Ruminococcus albus AD2013: one gene and its partner. The protein of the gene in region 2 interacts with the protein of the main gene of each other region in a pairwise test. Links are inferred from orthologs where the notes say so. Each region holds a gene or a part of one and is shown on either strand. Other genes may lie near its edges.

The links.
Region 1: the proteins of N773_RS0112075 (region 2) and ribD interact in binary tests that used the Escherichia coli proteins (3 or more experiments, as listed by UniProt). The link is inferred for Ruminococcus albus AD2013 from one-to-one orthologs.

What each region holds. Positions count from the first base shown.
Region 1 is NZ_JAGS01000001.1:1,723,357-1,732,287, reverse strand. The notes cover bases 3,048-6,022. They hold ribD (bifunctional diaminohydroxyphosphoribosylaminopyrimidine deaminase/5-amino-6-(5-phosphoribosylamino)uracil reductase RibD), read left to right. Parts: upstream 3,048-3,967; coding sequence 3,968-5,077; downstream 5,078-6,022. Other genes in these bases: N773_RS0107610 (bifunctional 3,4-dihydroxy-2-butanone-4-phosphate synthase/GTP cyclohydrolase II), read left to right, coding at 5,718-6,022; ribE (riboflavin synthase), read left to right, coding at 5,062-5,706; N773_RS21160 (EAL domain-containing protein), read left to right, coding at 3,048-3,688. Outside these bases: more of N773_RS21160, read left to right, coding at 239-3,047; more of N773_RS0107610, read left to right, coding at 6,023-6,917; ribH (6,7-dimethyl-8-ribityllumazine synthase), read left to right, coding at 6,941-7,408; N773_RS0107600 (AraC family transcriptional regulator), read right to left, coding at 7,472-8,278; N773_RS0107595 (glycoside hydrolase family 2), read left to right, coding at 8,468-8,931. UniProt on the Escherichia coli protein: Converts 2,5-diamino-6-(ribosylamino)-4(3h)-pyrimidinone 5'-phosphate into 5-amino-6-(ribosylamino)-2,4(1h,3h)-pyrimidinedione 5'-phosphate.
Region 2 is NZ_JAGS01000001.1:2,724,139-2,732,995, forward strand. The notes cover bases 1-2,901. They hold N773_RS0112075 (acetyl-CoA carboxylase biotin carboxylase subunit), read right to left. Parts: upstream 2,186-2,901; coding sequence 815-2,185; downstream 1-814. Other genes in these bases: accD (acetyl-CoA carboxylase, carboxyltransferase subunit beta), read right to left, coding at 1-815; fabZ (3-hydroxyacyl-ACP dehydratase FabZ), read right to left, coding at 2,209-2,640; N773_RS0112085 (hypothetical protein), read right to left, coding at 2,655-2,901. In the rest of the region: more of N773_RS0112085, read right to left, coding at 2,902-3,068; accB (acetyl-CoA carboxylase biotin carboxyl carrier protein), read right to left, coding at 3,199-3,672; fabF (beta-ketoacyl-ACP synthase II), read right to left, coding at 3,694-4,929; fabG (3-oxoacyl-[acyl-carrier-protein] reductase), read right to left, coding at 4,957-5,691; N773_RS0112105 (PF20097 family protein), read right to left, coding at 5,728-6,063; enoyl-[acyl-carrier-protein] reductase FabK, read right to left, coding at 6,065-7,003; N773_RS0112115 (hypothetical protein), read right to left, coding at 7,036-7,446; N773_RS0112120 (HAD family hydrolase), read right to left, coding at 7,463-8,107; N773_RS20215 (zinc dependent phospholipase C family protein), read right to left, coding at 8,121-8,777; N773_RS0112130 (3-oxoacyl-ACP synthase III family protein), read right to left, coding at 8,792-8,857. UniProt on the Escherichia coli protein: This protein is a component of the acetyl coenzyme A carboxylase complex; first, biotin carboxylase catalyzes the carboxylation of the carrier protein and then the transcarboxylase transfers the carboxyl group to form malonyl-CoA.

The DNA of each region.
Region 1 (8,931 bases), 1.0 Mb from region 2 along the record:
CCCTCAATGGGAATATCCCTTGAGGGGTGTTTATTATACTGTGAATATGTATGCAGACGAATGAAAAAATGTTTTGCTTAAATATTTTAATATCTTGTGATTTCGCCCAATGGAACGAAGCAATATTTGTTTAGTTATTTGAATTTTCATATAATATTAATTATTGTATTGATTTCTTTTACAAAATGGTGTATACTTTAGTAAATACACTTTGCCTGGTTTGCAGGAGGTATTAATTATGTTATACAACGATCCCGTTTTCATAAAGATCGCAGAAGCACTGCTGGTCGAATTTACAGGTATATATTACATCAATTCAGCTACAAACGAGTATTGGTGGTATTCTGCTGATGCCGGATCAAGGTCGCTTAAACTTGTAAAGGTCGGCAAGGACTTTTTTGCTGATATGGAAAAAGATATCGGACGTGTTATATATGAAGATGACAGACACATATTCCTTCAGGACATCAGGAAAGAAAATCTGCTTTCCCATCTTGAGAAAGGTGATGAGTGGAGGATAGAGTACCGTGTGATCCTCAGCGGTGAACCTGTTTACCATGCCCTAAGTTTGATAAGAGGCATTGGTGAAGATGATAATAATTTCGTCCTTGGTATCAGAAATGTTGATAAAGAAGTAAGAGAACGCCATAAGGCAGAACAGAATGAGCATGAGCTTGAGATCTATAATCAGATCGCAGGCAGCCTTGCTGCGCATTATGATACGCTTTACTATGTTGATATGGAAAATGACGGTTACTTTGAGTATTCCTCTACGGATGCGTTCAGGAGACTCAATGTTCCTGCGAGAGGTGATGATTTCTTCAGCGAGAGCAATAAGAATTTGAAGAAATATGTTCATCCCGAAGATCAGGAGAGGGTGATACCTCAGTTTGAAAAACAGAGGATCCTTGAAAATCTGAACAAAGTAAAGTCATTCAGTCTGACATACAGGCTCATGATGGGCGGCTCTGTGATGCACTGCCGCTGTTTGCAGATATGGTCGAGCGATAAAAAGCATATCCTCGTTGGTCTTGAGAACATAAATGAGGAAGTAAAGGCAAAAAAGCTCCTGGAAGAGACGATGAAGGAGAAGACTGCTTACGGTCGTATTGCTGACTCACTGGCGTTACGTTATGATATCATATACTATATCGATTGCAGCACCGGCGAATATTCCAGATATTCCTCCTATCAGTCTGCTGTCGATAAGTCTCTGAAACTGGATGGCAAGGATTTTTTTGCTGCCGCGGCAATGGTCATAAACAAACAGGTACACCCAAAAGACAGAGACAGGATACTTGCTTTGTGTGATAAGGACTATGTTATAACTTCACTTGATAACACCAGGCAGTACAGTGCGGATTTCAGGTTCAAGACGAATGGCGGGATATCAAATAACAGACTGACTATAATGCGTTCGGGCGACAAGACGCATTTTATAGTCGGTTTTGAAAATATAGATGAAGAGGTCAAGAAAGAACAGGAGCATATCGAAGCTCTCAACAGAGCCAACGAACTTGCAAGACGCGACGGCCTTACCGAAACCAGGAATGTGATCGCTTTCCGTGAATTTGAGGCATCTATCCAGAAAAGCATGGACAGCGGCACAGGACATTCTCCTTTTGCTGTCGTTATCTGTGATATCAACGACCTTAAAACAATAAATGACCATAACGGTCACAAGGCGGGAGATGAATATATAAAGTCTTCATGCAGGATCATATGCGGACTTTTTGCGCACAGCCCTGTTTTCAGGATAGGCGGCGATGAATTTGCTGCCGTGCTTGCAGGTTCGGATTATGAGAAGCGTGAATCTCTTGTTGAAACACTGCGTAAACTTTCGCTTAAAAACTTAAGGAATAATGACGGACCTATCCTTGCTGTAGGTATAGGTGTATATGACAAGCTGAACGATAAGAGGTTCTCTGATGTTTTCAAACGAGCTGACGAGGATATGTATCAGGACAAACTCGGGCTGAAAGAAGGAAGACCTGTCGTTGAGATCCAGAAGAACGAAGAAACGAAAAAGCTTATCCCTGCGGAACGAAAGAGACTTCTGGACAGTATATTCGAGATGAACTGTATCCCTGCGGACGGTATGTATATCTACATATGTGATATGAAGTATGACTATTCCAGATGGTCAAAAGCTGCAGTGGATTCCTATGGTCTGCCGTCGGAATATATGTACGGTGCAGGAGCTATCTGGGAAGAGCATATCCATGAAGAAGACAGGGAAGCTTATCACAACGGGCTGGCGGATATCTTTGCCGGTATCAGCAAAGGCCATGATATGCAGTACAGGGCAAGGCGGATAAACGGAGAATACAACGTATGTACCTGTCGGGGTATCGTTGTCAATGACGAAAACGGTGAGCCTGAATATTTTGCCGGGACTATCAGAGATCACGGAGTGCAAAGCAACATTGACAGCCTTACGGGGCTCAGCAATCAGTACGGGTTCTTTGATGAGGTGCAGTCAAATATCGTCAAAAACAATAAAATGCGCATAGCATTGCTGGGCATAGCAAAGTTTTCTGAGGTCAACGAGATCTACGGTTATCATTTCGGTAATCTTGTACTCCAGAAGGTCGGTCGTTTCCTGTTTGAGCATATCGGTAACTACGGCTGGGTTTACAGACTGGACGGAACAAAGTTTGCCATACTCAGTACGGATATTGATTCTGCCGAACGTTTTATACGGAAATATAATGAGCTGCGTGGGCGTTTCAGGGAAGGTATTGTCATAGACGACAAAAAGATAATGCTTGAACTCAATGTGGGACTTATCAATGTTGATAATTTCAATGTGGATTCGCAGACGATAATGACCTGTCTGTCCTTTGCGTATAATGAATCCAAAATCAAAAAGCATGGAGATGCAGTTGTATTCAACAACGACCTTGGCAGCGGTAAGATCCAGAGGATAGAGAAATTCCAGGCGATCAGGGCTTCGATAACACGAGGATTTGACGGCTTCTATCTTATGTATCAGCCCTTTGTGGATGCTAAGACCGAAAAGCTGAAAGGCGCTGAGGCACTGTTAAGGTGGAAAAGCGAAGAGTACGGTATTGTACCTCCCGATCACTTTATACCTCTGCTGGAACAGGATCCTATTTTCCCTTCGCTGGGCGAATGGATACTTACGACTGCAGTAAGAGATGCGAAGAAGATGCTGGAAAACTATCCTGACTTTACAGTCAATGTCAATCTGTCCTATTCTCAGATAGAGAAGGCTGATTTTGTGGATATGGTGATGGATATTCTTGATAAAACAGATTATCCGCCTGAACATCTCTGCCTTGAAGTGACAGAAAGATGCAGACTTCTCGATATCGATATGCTCGAGAATACTTTATGCAGTCTGAGAAGCAGGGGAGTTAAGGTGGCTCTCGATGATTTCGGTACAGGTTTTTCATCTATCGGCATAGTCAAGGAACTTCCTTTCGATACGATAAAGATCGACAGGAGCCTTGTCAGCAGGATAGAAGAGGATATCAAGGAACGAGAGCTGATAAAGACTTTTGTTATGGTTGCGAACACCTGCGGAGCCAAAGTCTGTGTCGAGGGCATAGAAACAGCCGGCATGGGCGATATACTCAGGCAGTATGATGTTGACAGCTTTCAGGGTTATTATTATTCAAAACCTCTTGTATACGAGGATTTTATGAACTGGAGGAAAACCTGAGTTCTGAAAAACATATATGATTTTTATGGCAGAAATGTCATTCTGCCTATTGACAACAGTGTTGTGCTGTGATATAATTTAGATGTCTTCGGGGCAGGGTGAGATTCCTGACCGGCAGTTATAGCCTGCGAGCCGCAATGCGGCTGATCCGGTGTGATCCCGGAGCCGACGGTATAGTCCGGATGAAAGAAGATGACTGCGCCGTTTTTACGGTAAATCGGATTTCCTGCCCCCGTATGTACGGGGGCTTTTTGTATTTTTACGAGAGGGAGTGTCATCATGGAGCATGAAGATTATATGCGCAAGGCTCTTGCTCTGGCTGAATGCGGTATGGGTCATGTTTCGCCTAATCCGATGGTGGGAGCTGTCATAGTGCGTGACGGTGAGATCATCGCTTCGGGATATCATAAAAGGTACGGCGACCTCCATGCCGAACGCAGTGCTTTTGCGGAATGTGACGCAAAGGGCATAGATTGCCGAGGAGCTGATATGTATGTCACCCTGGAGCCCTGCTGTCATCACGGAAAGCAGCCGCCATGCACCGATGCGGTGATCGAACACGGCATAAAACGCGTGTTTGTAGGTTCTTCCGACCCTAATCCTCTTGTTGCGGGTAAGGGAACAGCTATACTTCGGGAGCATGGGATAGAAGTCACCGAGGGCGTGCTGAAAGATGAATGCGACCGCCTGAATGAGATATTCTTCAAGTTTATCACGACAGGTCTTCCGTTTGTTACCCTGAAATATGCCATGACCCTTGACGGTAAGATCGCCTGCTATACAGGCAAATCTCAGTGGATAACAGGTGAGACGGCACGAAATCACGTACACCGTGAAAGACTGCATCATGCGGCGATAATGGTGGGCGTTGGTACGGTGCTGGCTGATGACCCAATGCTAACCTGCCGCATCGAGAACGGCAGAGATCCTTTGAGGATAATATGTGATACTCATCTGCGCACACCTCTTGACAGCAATATCGTGCGTACATCGGATAAAGTTCCGACACTGATAGTCTGCGGTGATGCGGACAGCGGCCGTATCGGTGAGTATGAGAAATGCGGCTGTAAGGTGCTGAGTATGCCTGATAAAAATGGAAGTACCGATCTTGCGGCACTTATGGCATATCTCGGAAAAGAAAAGGTAGACAGTGTGCTTATCGAGGGCGGCGGAACGTTGGGCTGGTCTGCGTTGGAAAGCGGGATAGTCGATAAGGTGATGGCTTATGTTGCACCTAAGATATTCGGCGGAAGTACCGCGAAAACTCCTGTCGGCGGACAGGGCGTGGCTGTGCCCGATGAAGCTTTCATGCTGGAAGACCGCAGGATAACCGAACTTGACGGCGATATACTTATAGAAGGACGGGTGAAGAAATGTTCACGGGACTGATAGAGGAAACAGGCACTGTATGCGAGGTCTGCCGAAACGGAAATGCATCTTTTATACGCATAGCCGCTGAGAAAGTCCTTGAGGGGACTAAAGTCGGTGACAGTATCGCAGTAAACGGCGTGTGCCTTACGGTTACCGAGCACGACGGCAAGATATTCAGGGCTGATGTTATGAACGAGACCCTTAGCCGATCTTCGCTGGGAACACTGAAACAGGGAAGCAAGGTGGATCTTGAAAGGGCGATGTCGGCGGAAGGCCGTTTCGGCGGGCATATAGTTTCGGGTCATATCGATGGTACGGGCACTGTCAGCAATATTAAGCAGGACGGAATCGCTGTTAGGTATACCATATCGGCGGACGAAAAACTGCTGAGGTATATAGTCGAAAAAGGCTCTGTAACATTGGACGGCATAAGTCTTACCGTGGCTGCGGTGACAGATACGGACTTTACTGTATCCGTGATACCTCATACTGCCGAGCAGACCATACTGCCGTATAAAAAAGTAGGGGATATAATAAATATCGAAACGGATATCATAGGAAAATACGTGGAAAAGCTGCTGCGACCTGCCGAGCCGAAAAAAAGCGGCGTTACCATGGAGCAGCTTATGAAGAACGGATTTATCTGAGGAGTGGGTATATGTTTGAATATAATACTATTGAAGAAGCACTGGAAGCTCTGCGAAACGGAGAGGTCATACTTGTGACCGATGATGAGGACAGAGAGAACGAGGGCGATATGATATGCGCGGCACAGTTCGCGACCACCGAGAATGTGAACTTCATGGCTGCACACGCTAAGGGTCTGATATGTATGCCCGTCAGCGAAGCTATCTGTCACAGGCTGCATCTGCCCCAGATGGTGGATTACAATACCGATAATCATTCGACAGCATTTACTGTGTCGATAGACCATGTGGATACGACTACAGGCATATCTGCGGAGGAAAGGGGATATACGGCAAGAGCCCTTGCAGACCCCAGCTCTAAGCCCGAGGACTTCCGTAGACCCGGTCATATGTTCCCGCTGACAGCCAAGAAAAACGGCGTTCTTGAACGTGAGGGACATACCGAGGCTACCGTTGATCTGATGAGACTGGCAGGTTTGGAAGAATGCGGTCTCTGCTGTGAGATAATGCGCGATGACGGCACCATGATGCGTACAGAGGAACTTCAGGAAAAGGCTAAGGAATGGGGCATGAAGTTCATAACGATCGCACAGCTGAAAGAGTACCGCAAGGTACACGATAAGCTTGTGGAGCGTGTGGCTGATACCAAGCTGCCCACCAAGTACGGCAATTTCCGTGCAATAGGCTTTATCAACAAGCTGAATGGCGAGCATCACGTGGCACTTGTTAAGGGTGATATCGGAAATGGTGAGGATATACTCTGCCGTGTACATTCCGAGTGCCTGACAGGTGATGCTTTCGGTTCGCTGAAATGCGACTGCGGACAGCAGTTTGCGGCGGCTATGACCGAGATAGAGAATGAGGGCAGGGGTATACTGCTTTATATGCGTCAGGAGGGCAGAGGTATAGGTCTTATAAACAAACTGCGTGCCTATGAACTTCAGGACAAAGGTATGGATACCCTTGAAGCTAACTTAGCACTTGGCTTCCCCGGAGATATGAGAGAATACTACATCGGCGCACAGATACTCCGTGATCTGGGCTGTAAGACTCTCAGACTTCTCACCAATAACCCCGATAAGATATACGGTCTGAGCGGTTTTGGCATTGAGATAAAGGAACGTGTGCCGATCCAGATGTCTGCCACCGCATACGATCTGTTCTACTTAAAGACAAAACGTGATAAAATGGGTCATATTCTTGACTACTGATAAATTTATAAGGAGCTGTTATTATGAACACTTTTGAAGGAAAACTTATCCCCGAGAACGTGCGAGTTGGTATCGTAGTTGCACGTTTCAATGAATTCATCACATCGAAACTGCTGGGCGGCGCTGTTGATACTCTTGTACGTCACGGTATATCCGAGGACGCTATCGACACTGCATGGGTACCCGGTGCTTTCGAGATACCGCTTATCGCAAAGAAGATGGCAAAGTCAGGCAAGTATGACGCAGTTATCTGCCTTGGCGCGATAATCAGGGGCAGCACTTCTCACTATGATCTGGTTTGCAACGAAGCTGCAAAGGGCATCGCACAGACTTCACTTGAAAGCGGAATACCTGTTATGTTCGGTGTTATCACCACCGAGAATATCGAGCAGGCTATCGAGCGTGCAGGCTCAAAGGCAGGCAACAAGGGCAGCGAGTGTGCTGAGGGTGCTATCGAGATGATAAACCTTATCAAGGCTATCGAAGGCTGATAAACTATAACATGAAGAACGGATAGACCGTTAATATCGGTGGCTATCCGTTTTTTTGTACATTTATATTATCCTGAACTGTGTGGGTGTCATGCCCTCGTAGCGGCTGAACAGTTTTGTGAAGTAGCTTCCGCTGCAAAATCCTACTTTTTCGGATATAGCTTCAACGGACATATCCGTTGTTGAAAGCAGTTCCTTGGCGGTCTGAATACGCCGCTTGGCGATATATTCCATTGGGCGGCATCCGAGATGACGCTTGAACAGCCTGCAAAGCTGCTGCTTTGAAAGACCCGTCACAGTGCACAGTTCTTCCATAGTGATCTTGTTCATATAGCTGTTATTTATGTGGTCGATAGCCGTGACGATAGCGCGGTTGGAGGTTTTCACAACTCTTCCCGAGTTTTTCTGCTGATAAAGTTCGATGAGAAAATTATACAAATATCCCGATGCTCTGAGGTTGCCGTTTATGCTGTCACCGAGTATTGATTCGTGCATTCGTGAGAAGAAATGTTCCAGCAAAGCCAGATCTTTTATCTCAAAGACTGTTGGCTTTTCCATTCCGATGTACTTCAGCAGATAATCACAGGCATATCCGTCGGGCACGACCCAGTGAATGTCCCAGTCATCGGAAGTGGGATAGTATTCGTGAGGATATCCCGCAGGCAGGAATATCGCGGTATGCGGGGGTATTTCAGTGATATTTCCGTCAATGCTGAGAATTCCGCTCCCCTTTGTGCAGTAGAGTATCTGCGGGTGTGGGAAACCTCCGCTTCTGGCAGTGTGCGGCTGACAGGTGTGCTTGCCGATATTGTCAATGAATATGGGCAGACCAAGCTCCTTGTTTTTGATGGGATAATCATTGAAATACATTTTCGATCCTCCTCAAAAAAGATGGTACTATTGTTATGATAATATACTATCATTTATTGACATCTTTGTCAATATGGGTATAATATATAGTAACAGATTTATTTCCGACTATATCACAATATTAGTTATAGTGGTTGGCTTATGAGAAAATCGTTATATAATTTACCATAACATTATAAAGGAGAAACTATGGATATTTCCAGTATTGCAAAAAAAGGTTCACCAAAATCAGAGATGATATACCACGAAGACCCGCGTATGCTCCATATCGGTACACTGCCCGATCATGCATATTTTATACCATTCGGGAAAGATCAGGACGCTTTTGCCGCGCGTGGGAACTCGCAGTATTATGAACTTCTGAACGGAGAATGGGACTTTTCTTATTACGATAGCATTATCGATATACCCGATGATTTCACGGATATGCAAAAGTGCAAAAGTATTCCTGTGCCATCAAACTGGCAGTTGAACGGATATGATAAGGCACAGTATACCAATATAAACTATCCGATACCCTACGAGCCTCCTTATGTTCCCGATGATATCCCTGTGGGCGTTTACGGCAGAGAATATAATTATACTCCCGACGGCCTGCGGCGAATACTCTGTCTTGAGGGTGTTGACAGCTGTCTGTATCTTTATGTTAACGG
Region 2 (8,857 bases):
TTGCGCTCGACTATCATATCAACAAAGCCGTTTTCAAGCATGAATTCAGCCGACTGGAAATCATCGGGGAGCTTCTGCTTGATAGTACCCTCGATGACACGTCTGCCCGCAAAGCCGATAAGCACCTTGGGCTCGGCGATTATGATATCGCCCAGCGAAGCAAAGCTTGCTGTAACGCCGCCTGTGGTGGGGTCGGTCATTACCGATATGTAAAGTCCGCCTGCCTCGTTGTGCCTTGCAACAGCACCCGAAGTCTTAGCCATCTGCATAAGGGATACTATTCCCTCCTGCATTCTGGCTCCGCCCGAAGCCGTAAAGGCGATAACGGGAAGTTTGTGGGCTGTGGCGTACTCAATGGCGCGTGTTATCCTTTCACCGACAACACTGCCCATGGAAGCCATCATGTAGTTTGAATCCATAACTATTATAACGATATCCTCACCGCGTATCTTAGCCCTGCCTGTCAGCACAGCATCGGTAAGCCCTGTCTTTTCACGGAGCTCCTTCTGCTTGTTGTCATAGCCAGGGAAGTTTATGGGGTTCTTGGATATCATCTTTCTGTCGAACTCGCGGAAGCTTCCGTCATCAACGGTTATCTTCAGCCTTTCCTTGGCGGTCAGGCGCGAGTGATAATTACAGTTGGGACATACCTTGCCGTTCTGATTGAATTCTTCGATGAAGGTCACGTTCCTGCATCTGGGACATTTGAAAAGCAGCCCCGTGGGGATATCCGTCTTTTTTCTGGAAGAACCGTCATCATTCTTATCGCTTCCGAGACGTTCCCTCACAACTGAGAAAAAATCCTCAAACTGCATCAGCCTTCACCTCTTTCATCGGCTAAGATGTCCGTGCGGTTAAGAAAACCGTTGTCGTAATCGCCCGCGATAAATTCTGGGCGGCGTATAAGTTTCAGCTGGAAATCCACGTTGGTGGCAACACCGTCAACGATAAACTCTGCCAGAGCCCAGTTCATCTTGGCGATAGCCTCTTCCCTGTCCTTGCCGTGAACTATCAGCTTGCCTATCATGGAATCGTAATAAGGCGGTATCTCGTAGCCAACGTATGCTGCCGTATCCACTCTCACACCAAATCCGCCGGGTATGAACATGGAATTTATCTTTCCGGGGGAAGGTCTGAAGTCCTTGGTGGGGTCTTCGGCATTTATACGGCACTCGATAGCGTGACCTGTAAGCTTTACGTCCTCCTGCTTTATGGAAAGCCTTTCTCCCGAAGCTATCAGCAGCTGCTGCTTAACAAGGTCGATACCTGTTACAGCCTCGGTTATAGGATGCTCAACCTGTATACGGGTATTCATTTCCATAAAATAGAAATTGCCGTTCTTATCCACCAGAAATTCGATAGTACCCGCATTTCTGTAACCGCATACTTTTGCCGCGGTAACAGCCGCCTTGCCCATCTTCTCACGGAGTTCCTGAGTCATGAACGGCGCAGGCGATGGCGCTTCTTCAAGCACCTTCTGGTTTCTTCTCTGCATCGAGCAGTCTCTCTCGCCGAGATAGATAACATCGCCGTAATCGTCAGCAAGTATCTGTATCTCGATATGCTTGGGGTTCTCGATGAACTTCTCTATGTATACCTCGTCATTGCCGAAGCAAGCCAGTGCTTCCTGTCTTGCGGCTTTCATCTGAGATTCAAGTTCTTCCTCACAGTGTACTATCCTTATGCCGCGTCCGCCGCCGCCCGCCGAAGCCTTGACCATCACAGGATATCCCAGGTCGCGGGAAAGGGTCTTAGCCGCGTGTATATTGGATATCGCGCCGTCACTGCCCATTATTACGGGCACGCCGTTTTCCTTCATGGTCTCCTTAGCCTGCGCTTTGTCGCCCAGCATCTCTATGGATGTGGCACGGGGACCTATGAATACTATACCGCACTTCTCGCACATTCTGGCAAATGCGGGGTTCTCCGACAGAAATCCGAAGCCGGGGTGTATAGCCTCAGCCCCTGTTATCTCACAGGCGGAGATTATCGCGCGTACATTCAGGTAGCTGTCCTTGCTCTGGGCACCGCCTATGCACACGGCTTCGTCCGCCAGCATAGCGTGGAGAGCGTTCTTATCAGCAGTAGAATATACTGCCACAGTCTTTATGCCAAGCTCACGGGCAGCACGTATTACGCGCACCGCTATCTCGCCGCGGTTGGCAATAAGGATCTTTTTAAACATATCTATGCTCCTTCAAAGACTATTTATTTTATGGCAAAAGTTATCTCGCAGGATACAGCCTTCTTGCCGCCGACGGTAGCCAGCGCCTTGCCCACGCCGATAGGACCTTTTACCTTGATTATCTCAACTTCGATCTCCAGTGTGTCACCGGGTACTACCTGCTGACGGAACTTGCAGTCATTGATACCGCCGAAGAATCCTATCTTGCCCTTGTTCTCGGGAAGTGCCAGCAGAGCCACTGCGCCTGCCTGTGCGCACATCTCTACCATCAGCACACCGGGTGTTACAGGGTACTCGGGGAAATGTCCCTTGAACCAGAAATCATCTGCCTTTATATACTTTGTAGCCTTTACCCTCTTGCCGATCTCCAGCTCATTTATCTCATCGATGAGCAGGAAAGGATCGCGGTGAGGGATAATTTCCATTATCTGTTCTTTGTTCATAAGAACTGCCATTATCTATTCCTCCGTTATATGTGTTTACTGTTTTCATTGTGATAATCGTACATATCGTTCATATTTGCCGCTTTGACTGATTTAGCTATCATTCGTCCGAGTTTGAAAAACGGTGTCACGAAAATAATACTCAGTGAGTATACTACGAGATATACCGTATATATTTCTTCCACATAAGTACAATTTGCCAACGCGTATACTGAATCAGAATCAAGAATTAAATTCATTATAATGCCTATGGGAAACACAAACGCCAGCCATATGCCTATTTCCTTGAAATGTTTGCCCACTGCACTGTCTTCTTCTACCGTGAAACTGTTATAGAATATCAGATAACATACAGGCATTACCAGCAGAGGCAGTACAAGTATACAAATGAGCTCCACCAGATCCCTCGGCACCTCATCATCAAATAAGCTTAATGCCACGGGAGCAAAAGCTCCGCAAATATGTCCCCAAAAACAGAAAAACATAAAATTTCGCCTTGGGTGAAGTTCATTCTGATACATAACGTCACCTCCGAGCATCACAAAGCCTGTTCCTTTCAGGGATACTGCATTACTCCAGTATCATAACAGTCTGTCCGAACTCAACAGCATCGCCGTTCTGTACGCAGATCTCCTTTACCACGCCGTCGAATTCGCTGGGCACTTCGCTCATAACCTTCATGGATTCAATGATGAATATAACATCGCCCTTCTTTATCCTGTCGCCTACCTTTACAAAAGGCTTGCTGTCAGGTGAGGGTGCAGCATAGAATGTACCAACTATCGGAGCAGTTACTTTAGTGCCCGATACCGCAGCAGGAGCGGGAGCTTCACCGCCCATTGGTGCAGGTGCGCCCATAGGAGGCATACCCATCGGGGGCATCACAGGCATGGGGGCAGGTGCGGGAACACACCTTTTGCCCTTTATGGTGATGGTCTTGTCGCCATCTGTTATAGTCAGCTCTGAAAGTTCTTTGGCATTTATTATATCAGCGAGTTTTTCAATAGTTTCAAGGTCAAACTGACCGTATATCTTTTCACTCATCTGTGGATTCTCCTCCTGTGATCAATCACATTTTTTAATACAAATAGTAGCATTGTGTCCGCCGAAGCCCAGCGAGTTTGAAAGGGCTGCTTTCACGGTCATCTCGCGGTTGCCCTCTGTAACATAATCAAGGTCGCACTCGGGGTCGGGGGTGGTATAGCCGACAGTTCTGTGTACGAAGTCGTTCTTTACCGACAGTGCTGTGATTATAGCTTCAACGCCGCCCGCAGCACCCAGCAGGTGTCCTATCATGGACTTTGTAGAGTTAATAACTGTCTTTCTTGCAGCGTCCTCACCCAGTGCCAGCTTTATAGCCTTGGTCTCGTACTTGTCGTTAAGACCTGTGGAAGTGCCGTGTGCGTTGATGTAAGTAACTTCCTCGGGTGCAAGACCTGCTTCGGTGTATGCCATCTTCATTGCGTGTGCCGCAGCATCACCCTCGGGAGAAGGGCTTGTCATGTGGAAAGCATCGCCCGAAGCGCCGTAGCCTGCTATCTCAGCGATGATGTTAGCTCCTCTGCTCTTTGCGTGCTCATACTCCTCCAGCACCAGCATACCTGCGCCCTCACCGAGAACAAAGCCCTGTCTGTTGGCATCGAAAGGTGTTGAAGCCTTATCAAGCTCGGTAGCCTGTGAAAGTGCTTTCATGTTGTTGAAGCCGCTGAGTGAGAATCTGGAGATACAAGCCTCTGAACCGCCGCATATGCAGGCATCCAGATAGCCGTCCTTGATCTTGCGGAAAGCTTCGCCGATAGCGTGTGTTGCCGATGCACAGGCTGTTGTGGTACAGTAGTTGTCACCCTTGAAGCCTGTCTTCATAGCAACGGTACCTGCTGCCATATTGCCTATCATCATGGGTATAAAGAATACCGATACCTTGTCGGGCTTCTCGTTGAACTTTGTTACTTCAGCCTCGGTCATGTTAAGTCCGCCGATACCTACGCCGATTATAACGCCCACACGGTAAGGATCGAGATCCTTGAGGTCGCTGCCTGCATTCTCAAGTGCCTGCTTTGCCGAATACAGAGCGAACTGTGTGAATCTGTCCATTCTGCGGGATTCCTTCTTGTCTATGTAAGCCGAAGGATCGAAATCCTTTACTGCGCCTACTATCTTAACGGGGAAATCGCTGGCATCGAACTGGTCTACATAGCTGAGACCGATCTTGTTAGCCTTGATATTCTCCCAGAACTCATCTACATTCTTGCCGAGAGGGTTAACAGTACCCATACCCGTAATAACTACTCTTCTGCTCAATTCAAACACTCCTCGCTTTATGTCCTGTTACATCATTATGCCGCCGCTTATCTCAATGACCTGACCCGTAACATAAGCCGCATCCTTGGAAGCTAAGAACGATACCACGCCTGCGATATCCTCAACTTCGCCAAAACGCTTCATAGCTATCTGTCCGAGCATAGCGTTCTTCTGGTCATCAGTCAGCTTATCTGTCATAGGTGTCTTAATAAATCCGGGTGCTACTGCGTTGCAGGTTACGCCGCGGGAACCCAGCTCCTTGGCAACGGTCTTGGTCATACCTATGATAGCTGCCTTTGTAGCCGAATAGTTTATCTGTCCGGGATTGCCGTAAACACCAGCCACGGAAGCCAGATTGATTATCCTGCCCGACTTCTGTCTCATCATAACGTTGCCCACGAACTTGGACATATTGAATACGCTCTTCTGATTTACAGCAACTACCAGATCGTACTGCTCCTCGCTCATTCTTGCCATCAGACCGTCGCGGGTGATGCCTGCATTGTTTACCAGTACATCGATAGAACCGAATTCAGCCTTGATAGCCTTTACAGTCTCCTCAGCCTGAGCATAATTGGATACATCGCATATGAACTTCTGTACCTTAACGCCCTCAGCCGCTATCTTTTCCATTATGTCGTTATCTTCAAACATAGCCTCGCTGATATCATTGAGAGCTATATCAAATCCGTCCTTGGCAAGTCTCAGTGCGATAGCCGCACCGATACCTCTTGCCGAACCGGTTATAAATGCAGTTGCCATTTTATTTTCCTCCGTTTTTATCGTTTCAAAATCGGGTCATCTTTTTTTATATACATCAAACTCTGCAAATATCTTATTGCAGTTTTTGCAGTATTTTGCGAGTGCAGGGTATTTATCTCTGACATCCAGATAACAATATCTGTCCGCACGCGCGGGTAGCAGCTTTGATAAAAAACTCTTATTACGATGATTCCTGATAGTTTTGTTGGAATACCACCGTATTTCCGAAGTTTCCCGAAGCAGTACCTTTGTCGGTCCAAAAGTCGCATATTTTTTGTCCGTCGGAACAGATATGCGTCCGCTTCTGAGTTTTCCACCGCACCGCGGGCATATCCTGAACGAACGCTCTTCCAGGTATTTCTTATCTTCCATATTATCTGCTCAGTATCTCTTCTGCCTGTGCGAACATTTCCTCGATTATATCCTTTGCAGGCTTTACTTCGTTTACCATGCCCGCGATAGCGCCGCAGAGGAATGAACCTTCATCGAGGTTGCCGTCCTGAACAGCCTTTCTCAGTGCGCCGAGGGTTATCTTCTCGAACTCGTCGGGGTCGATACCGCCCTCCATCTCACGCTTAGCCAGCTGTTTCAAGAACTTGGTCTTTACGTTTCTGCAAGGATGACCTGTTGTACGTCCCGTAACTACGCTGTCGGTGTCCTTAGCCTTTACGACCAGTTCCTTGTAGGTGGGGTGTATCTGACACTCCTCAGCCGCAAGGAAACGTGTACCTACCTGTACGCCCTCAGCACCCAGCATAAAGCTTGCGCAGATACCTCTGCCGTCAGCTATTCCGCCTGCCGCGATAACAGGTATCTCAACCGCATCGACTACCTGGGGTACAAGGCACATGGTTGTGTTCTCACCGATATGTCCGCCGGATTCGGTACCCTCAGCGATAACTGCGTCAGCACCGCTTCTTTCCATTCTCTTTGCCAGTGCAACAGAGGGAACTACGGGTATTACCTTAATACCTGCATTCTTCCAGCCTTCCATGAACTTTCCGGGATTGCCCGCACCTGTTGTTACAAAAGGTACGCCCTCTTCAATAACGAGCTTAGCAAGGTCTTCCGCATTGGGGCTCATCAGCATGATGTTCACGCCGAAAGGCTTGTCGCCAACAGCTTCCTTTGTAAGCCTTATCTGCTCACGAAGATAATCTATCGGTGCAGAACCGCCTGCGATTATACCTGCGCCGCCTGCATTTGTTACGGCACTTGCAAGGGTATGTTCAGCTATCCATGCCATGCCGCCCTGAAGTATGGGGTACTTTACACCGAGAAGCTCGGTTATCCTTGTCTTTGTGGTAGTCATTCTACTTACCTCTCTTTTATTATTTTTTCGGGTCAGTTCACGCTGCCCGACTGATATTCAAAAAATTCCTTTGCATTGTCCCTTACTGCGTTATCGGCATTTTCATTGTTGATAACGCCCTCAAGCACGGACAGCAGCTCACTTTTGTCCGATGCCCCGTTTATGCACCTGTTCAGCATCCATACCGTGTGAAGTGACGGTGCACGCTTTACCGAATAGATAAGCAGCGGAACGAACTGCGGATAGAAACGCTCGATAAAATGTACCATCGCCCCGGGCATACCAAAGTCCGCCAGCGGGTGACGCTCCATAATACCCAGCAGAGCCTCAACAGTTTCAAAGCCCGCTCCTTCTGCTTCCATCTCCGATATTATTTCTTCCGAATCATACTCAAAATCGTCCGAGCCCACAAGGCTCTCCAGTTTTTCAAGCAAAGTATCCATAATATCTTCCTCTGCTTTATAATAGGGTCTTAACGATCTCGGGCAGCTTTCTTATGTCATCGAGCACAGCCGCACAGCTGTCTGCCTTACCGAAGCCGTAAGCCGCGTGTATAAAAGGGACTCCCGCTTCCTTTGCGGCATTTGCATCACCCTGAGTATCGCCCACGTATACACACTCTTCAATGCCCTGTCTTTCCATCATAAGACGAATGTTCTTTCCCTTTGAAAGACCTGTATTGCCCTCACATTCGATATCCGAAAAACATTCCGCAAAATCTATCTGTGAAAGGTATACCTCGATATATCCGCACTGACAGTTGCTGACTATGCCAAGGGTATATTCCTTTGCAAGAGCCTTTATTATCTCGCATTCCTCGGGATAAAGGGTCGGCAGACCCTCTTTCAGAGCGGTCAGATAGTCAAGCTCATCTTCGGAACACATTTTCAATATCCGTAATCTTTCAGCTTCCTCCATATCGGGGAATATCAGCGCCGCTATCTCGGGCAGGGTCTTTCCCATGCACTGCGAGCGCATGAACTCGGATGTTATCTGTTCCTCTCTGCCTGCTTTTTCGCGTATGCACTTGTTCCATGAACGTACTACCTGTTCGGAAGAATCCCACAGTGTACCGTCAAGGTCAAAGAGTATGCCTTTTTTCATTTAGCTTAACTCCTTATTTTTTATCCGAATAATGATTTTCTATCGCCATTTCGTATCTGTCATAGATATGCCCTCTGCCACTCTCAATAGCTTCAAGTTCACTTATGCAGAGGTCAGCACTGCGCTCAACAAAGCCGCGCACTATATCCATGCTGAAATGTCGGAGCGTACCCTCGATATGCATATCCATATCCGCATACAGATCGCTTATCAGATTTTCAGGTTCAAAGCCGTAATCCTTGTAAAGCCTTGTTTTCCTGAGCCTTTCGGGCACCGGGATATTTTTCTTCAGTCCGAATCCCGCTGTTATCTGCGGATTAAGCAGATTGTAGTCATTATAAAACTCCTCAAACAGACTTTTCTCTCCGCGGCGAGTTATCAGCCCCATGTCGATGTAGAATGTCTGCCTGAAAATATTGTCCGATATCAGATGAAAGTAGTATCCCAGATATATCGCATCTGTTCTCAGTTCATCAGCATATCTGTCATAAAAAGCCAGGCTGTCGAACCACTTGTACCTTCCCTCATCAAACACCGTTATAAAATGGGAATTCCTCTCCTGCTTCACCTTAGGTGGCAAAGCATCGGGAAGTATGCTCCCTATTATCAGACCGTCCCTGTCTTCTATATCCAGCCTGTCGGCAAGTGTTTTGCCTAAGGCTAAATGCATAAGTCTCGAACCCATCAGTACTCAAAGATTATGCCCGCGTAGGTCAGACCACCGCCGAAGCCTACGAAGCATACCTTGTC